Regions from separate parts of the Varunaivibrio sulfuroxidans genome, predicted to be linked through region 2. Evidence: predicted binding sites of a transcription regulator. Region 2 holds the regulator's gene; the other holds the start of a gene.
What was found. Region 2 encodes PhoB, which activates phosphate uptake and scavenging genes when phosphate is short. Its sites were predicted from a motif close to TNTCATAAAACTGTCA; they were not measured.

Region 1 (3,212 bases), 1.2 Mb from region 2:
GATCGGCAGGCCCGATGGGTGGGGCGCCGGGTGGCGTCCGATGGCGACGATTTCGCCCGACGTCGGGGCGTGCACGGGGGCCGACACCCGACCCTGGGCGCGACCGAGAAGTTGACCTTTCTTAACGCGGTCGCCGATTTTTACGACGGCTTCGGCGGGGGCGCCGATATGCTGTTGCAGGGGGATGTAGAGCCGATCGGGCATGGGCAACGTCGCGATCGGCTTTTCGGCGCTGAGGTTTTTATGGTCTTCGGGGTGGACGCCGCCGCGAATACGGAACCACCGTCCCCGTGTCCAGACTATGCCCATAATGTGCTATCCTCGTGTGTGTCGGTCATGCCGCCCTCTCAAGGGGTTTGGGCCAATACCAGGTCTGCATGGTCTGGGGAACGGGGCGCAGGCGCAGGCATTCGGTAGGGCAAATATCGACGCACTTGCCGCAACCGGTGCAGGCCTCTTGGATGACGATGTGAATTTGCCGCGAGGCCCCCATTAGGGCGTCGGTCGGGCATTTCTTGAAACATTTGGTGCATCCGATGCATAAATCCTCGTTGACGAAAGCGATTTGCGGAACCTGATCCTCGACTGACGACAGGTCCAGAACGACGCCTAATTTCTCCGCCAATTGGGCCGCCAGGGTGCGTCCGCCGGGGGGGCACAACGTCACATCGACCTTACCCTCGGCCAGGGCCTGGGCGGCGGGAGAGCAACCGGGAAAACCGCACTGGCCGCATTGCGAGCCGGGCATCATTTTTTCGATTTCCTCGCCCAGGGGGTTGCCTTCGACGCGCAAATACTTCGCCGCCAACCCAAGAAGAAAACCCAAGGTCAGTCCCATTGCGGTCAAACTGAATACGGCGTTGAGCATCCTTTCCTCCTCTAAGTGATTTACGACGCCAAACCGGAAAAGCCCATGAACGCAAGCGAGAGCAACCCCGCGGTGATGAAGCTGATCGGAGCCCCGGAAAAGGCCTCGGGAATATCGGCCAGGGCCATCCGTTCGCGCATGCCGGCAAAGACGGCCATCACCAGGGTGAATCCCAAGGAGGATCCGAAACCGAACAGCAGGCTTTCGATGAAGCTATTTTTTTGCTGCACGTTGATCAGGGCGACCCCGAGGACCGCGCAGTTGGTGGTGATCAGGGGCAGGAAAATGCCCAACACTTGGTACAGCGCCGGCGATATTTTGCGGATGACCATTTCGGTGAACTGCACCACTGCGGCGATGACCAGGATAAAGGACATGATGCGCAGATAACCGACCCCCAGCGGAACCAGGATAAAATGCTCGATCGCCCATCCTGCGACGGCGGCCAGCGTGAGAACGAACGTCGTCGCCAGTCCCATGCCGATGGCGGCATCGACCTTGTTGGACACGCCCATGAACGGGCATAATCCCAAAAAACGCACCAGGACCACATTGTTGACGAGGGTTGCGCCGATGAGCAGTAAAATATAGTCGGCCATCGCGGAATACTCCTTAACTTCATCCGCTCGCTCTTCCCGGGATGAGGCGTGGGGAGATGCACGGATCACCTTGCATGGATGCATCAACCGTACCAACGTCGCCCGCGGTGCGCGATTGCGCGGAATTGCCCAATTTTTCACCACAAGGTTCCATGTCGTAAAGCCGACACGGGACATAGGGGGCGTGAAAGGCTGTCGTGAATCTCACAACGAAAAGAAGGCGTCCATCGCGTGGCGGGAGATGGCGGGGAACTCTTGGCGGCTTTCGGCATGACCCTTGCATTGTTTTCATGGGGCGAATCAACCCGGAGCATGTGCGACGCCCCGATGATCGGGTCCGTTCGAAGAGGTGATGTTGTGGCTGACGGGAAAGGCGCCGAAGCGCAGAGCAGGGCGCAGCCGGGGGGAACGACGCCGGGCAGCGCGACGGTGCAGTTGTCGCGCCTGTTGGATGCGCCGCCGGAAGGGACGCCCGCCGCGGTTTTGGCGTTGTTGGGGGATATTAACCGCGATATCGGCGGAGACGTCCCCCTTGAGGTTTTTCGCCGCGTCGTTGAAAACGTGCCGACGGCGATTTCCGTTACCGACGCCCACGCCAATATCCTGTACGTCAATCCGGCGTTCGTGAACGTCAGCGGCTATGCCCTGGCCGATGTGATGGGTAAAAACGAATCGATCCTGTCCTATAAAGCGACCCCGCAAACGGTGTACCGGGACTTGTGGTCCACGATCACCGAGGGGCGAACCTGGACGGGGCGCCTAGTCAACAAGCGCAAGGACGGCGGGCGTTACTTGGCGGAACTCACCGTGGTTCCGGTTAGGCGCGAGGACGGCGCGATTAGCCATTATTTAGGCATGCACCGCGATGTCAGCGAGATGCATAGTCTGTCGCGCAAGGTGCGTAACCAGGGGGCGTTGATCGAATCGGCGCTGGCCCATGCGCCGGTCGTCGTCGTCCTGCTCGACGGCGCGTTCGAAGTCGCCTTCGCCAATGCCGCCTACCGCAATCTGCAGCGCGACTGCGGCGACGTCGCCCCCGCGCCGCTGATCTTGAACGCGTTGGGCGATCTGATCAAGGGCGGCGATGTCGGTGGGGTCGAGGTGCATATCGCCCCCGAAGGGTGCGAGCCACGATGGTTTTCGTGTTCCGCCTCGTGGGTCGGCGCGTTGGATGAAAAGGCGGAGTCGTACTTCCTCGCCTCCGCCGACACCGGATTGTTGCTGGTGTTAAGCGATATTACCGCCCAGCGCCGCCAGTACGAGCAGGTGCGCACCGGCGCGGTGCGGGCGTTGATGGCCGAACGTCAGACCGCGGAAAGCGTCCGTGAGATTTTGTCCGGCGCGATATATCAGTTTCAAGGTCCGCTCAACGTCATGGCGGCGGCGGCCAATATGTTGGAGCGGCAGGGCGGCGCCGACGCCGGCGTGTTGGCGACCTTGGGCGATGTTCTGGGGGCCGGGCGCGACGCGCTGGCGCGCCTGAAGGCGGCGATGCCGGATATCGAGGACGAGCCGGAAATGCCGGTCAACCTCAACGAGATCATTCGCGATGTGCTCGACGTATCGATCGAAACCATCATCAAGGAGGGGATCTCCGTCGATTGGCGTCCGGCCCGCGTTCTGCCCAATGTGCCGGGGCGGCCCAACGGTCTCAGATTGTTGGTCAGGCATCTGCTCGACAATGCCGTCCTTGCCGTGAAAGAGCCGGGCGGCTCCGGCCGCGAGGTGCGCATCGTGACTCGGGC
Region 2 (3,212 bases):
CAACTGCCCGAATTCAAGACGCCATAGCCGCCTCGACCGACGCCCCAAGGGCGTCATAAAAGTGTAATTTCTTTGACATAAAATAGACCCCGGGGACGCCTAGGGTTTGCGTGTCGAGATAAGGAGGCGGTTCGCGCCGGCCTTTTTGAAGACACATGAATTTTATGAATTCCGCAATGCGCCCCTGCGGAGGCCGGATGTACGTCACGCCGGGGGTGCGATGCGCGGATCGCCGTGGAGAAGGCAATCGGGTGTTTCTCGATCTTCAGCTCCACGGTTGCCGTTTTTTAGGGCGAAACATTCGTTCCATCGTTGTTGAGGGCCTGTGGTTCTTTTCGTTTGTGTCGACAGGACGGTTTCCGTCCGGGTTCAACCGATCGCCGGGAAGGTCCGCCCGGGCGATCGCGGCGTCACTTGTCGGGGTATTAGCGGGTGAGGCGATCGCGAAAAAGGAAGAATTTATCGGCGAACTCCGCGATACTTATCTCATTGTCATTGTCACCCATTTGGCGCAACGTGCGCGCCGGCATTGTCGTTCCCGGAGTCTTTTGCGGGCATGTCGGGGCTTGCTTATGAATGTGCGGTGACGTGTACTGTGCTTTTCAAGGGCGGCGCAGAACGATGGAACTTATTTTGACACCGCCTCCGGCGAACGAACACCGGCCCGTATGGTAGGCCGCTTCGAACGTCCGGCGGCCAAGGAGAAAAACAATGGAAGGCGAACATATCGTCAAGTCGTTTGACGAGGAACTCTCCCACATCAACAATTTGATCGCCGAAATGGGGGGATTTGCGGAAATTCAGCTGGCCCGGGCGGTTGACGCCTTGAAGCGCCGCGACAGCGAATTGGCGGAACAAGTCGTTCGCGACGACCGGCAAATCGACAATCTGGAACAGGCCATCGACGAGGTCACGATCCGCATTTTGGCGCTGCGCAATCCGGTTGCCGACGATTTGCGTTCGGTCACCGCGGCGCTTAAGATCGCCAGCAATTTGGAACGGATCGGCGATTACACCAAGAATATCGCCAAGCGGACGATTACGTTGTCCCATTCTCATCCGATTAGCGGTGTCGCCGCGTCCATCGTGCGGATGTCGGCGTTGGTGCAGGACATGATCAAAAACGTCCTCGACGCCTACGCCAACGGTGACGACGCCAAGGCGACGGATGTGCGCAATCGCGACGAAGAGGTCGATCAGCATCACACCAGTCTTTTCCGCGAGCTTCTGACCTACATGATGGAAGATGCCCGCAATATCACGCCGTGCACCCACCTCCTCTTTATCGCCAAGAACGTGGAACGGATCGGCGATCACGTCACGTCGATCGCCGAACAGGTCCATTTCATGTCCACGGGAACGAAGTTCCCCACCGAGCGAACGAAAAAGGATGAGGCGAGCGCAACGGTGGTAAATCCGCGGTAGGAAAGGTTCGAAAACGATGACGCCCCTGATTTTGATTGCCGAGGATGAACCGGCCCAGGTCGAGGTTCTGCGTTACAACCTCGAAAGTGAGGGTTATCGAGTGGTTACGGCGGTTAATGGCGAGGAAGCCTTGCTGGTGGTCGAGGAAGAAGGCCCGGATCTGGTTCTGCTCGATTGGATGATGCCGGAATTGTCCGGGATCGAGGTCTGCCGCCGTCTGCGCGAACGTACCCAGACCAAGCGTCTGCCGGTCATCATGCTGACCGCGCGCGGCGAGGAATCAGACCGGGTGCGCGGTCTGGACAGTGGGGCGGACGATTACCTGGTGAAACCGTTTTCGCCCGGCGAGTTGATCGCCCGGGTCCGCGCGGTGATGCGCCGCACCCGTCCGGGGTTGGACGAGGAGCACATTTCCTATGGCGGCATCACCATGGACCTTGCCGCCCATAAGGTGACCCGAGACGGTCGCGCCGTTCATCTGGGACCAACCGAATTTCGTCTATTACGTATCTTGATGGAACGGCCGGGCCGGGTGTTTTCCCGCGAATCCCTGCTCGACATGGCGTGGGGGCGCGATATTTATGTCGAGGCGCGTACCGTCGATGTCCACATTCGCCGTTTGCGCAAGGCGCTTAATGAAAACGACGACACGGACATCATCCGCACCGTTCGCGGGGCGGGTTACGCCATCGACAGCGAGCACGGCGCCGGGTAGGGGCCTCGACGAGGGGCGGCGTTCACGTCGCAGTGCCGTCAAGTTTCGATTTGGGTGCGCAAGGTGTCGCGGGCGCCGTTCAGGAACAGGCGGATCATCCGTTCGATGATCGGCTCGACATCTCCGGGCACCGCCATGGTGTAGACCCATTTGCGCACCGCCATGTAGAAAAAACTGCCGTGCAGTTCCCAGCCGATTTCCATTTCCTCGTCGGTAATCGGAATTTCGCAGGCGGGAGGAAGTCCGGCGAACAGGCGCAGTTCCTCGCAAACGGGAAGAATCCACTTATCGCGGACGATTTCGATGTATCGTCCATTGATATCGACGCCCTTTAACCCGGCGAAGACGAGAATGCGCACCCATTCGTAATTGAAAGTGGCGCGGTAATATTCCTTGTAAAAGGTGATTAGACGATCTTCCAAGGTGCGCTTGCGCTGACGAATGAGGGTTTCCCATTTGGGGTCCCAGCGGGCGATGAAAAGCTCCTGGTAAACCCGCTCGATCAAGGTCTCCTTGCTGTCGAAGTAGCGATACAAAAGCGGCTGGGTAATGCCTAGCCGTTTCGCCAGATCCCGAGTTTTTCCCTCGAAACCGACTTCGGCAAAAAACCGTATGGCGCCGTCGATGATTTGTTTTTCTCTTTCTTCGCGGGAAAGCCGGGTTCTTTTTGTCGGGGGGCGAGGTTCCGGGGAAGGCTCCCGCCGCTGTTGACCGCTTTGTGCGTGCATGGTCTCCTGCGCCCTATTGTTTTTAACCCATTGACCGCAGCGGAGCGTCTTTCTCGTACGGACTTTCGATCCATCATTTCATGGGGCCATCATTTCACGGGGGAGGAAAAAATCAACCCCTTGTCTCGGCGCAGATCGTTTCTTCCTTGCCCAGGCCTACTGGATCGGGCCGACGTTTCGCCCTCGCAAACGATTGGGCCGACCGCGATCTCTCTTTTCGTTGCGGTTTGATTTTTTCACACATTTGCGTCCAAGGGTATCGGACTCAAATGTTAAACGCAAACCACTAGTGGATCGACTCCGACGTTTCGCTCTCGCGAACCATCGGGCCGACCACTATCTAT

Region 1: rsxA (electron transport complex subunit RsxA) is a predicted target of PhoB. The motif match lies at 1,621-1,636, and genes of this name have one in related genera.

What each region holds. Positions count from the first base shown of each region.
Region 1 covers NZ_CP119676.1:1,470,755-1,473,966, reverse strand. Annotated here, with positions in the region: gene rsxC (electron transport complex subunit RsxC) at 1-309, opposite strand, end outside; gene P3M64_RS06940 (RnfABCDGE type electron transport complex subunit B) at 335-868, opposite strand; gene rsxA (electron transport complex subunit RsxA) at 889-1,467, opposite strand; gene nifL (nitrogen fixation negative regulator NifL) at 1,825-3,212, shown strand, end outside.
Region 2 covers NZ_CP119676.1:2,689,523-2,692,734, forward strand. Annotated here, with positions in the region: gene P3M64_RS12550 (ATP-binding protein) at 1-27, shown strand, start outside; gene phoU (phosphate signaling complex protein PhoU) at 712-1,425, shown strand; gene phoB (phosphate regulon transcriptional regulator PhoB) at 1,442-2,140, shown strand; gene P3M64_RS12565 (TetR/AcrR family transcriptional regulator) at 2,179-2,868, opposite strand.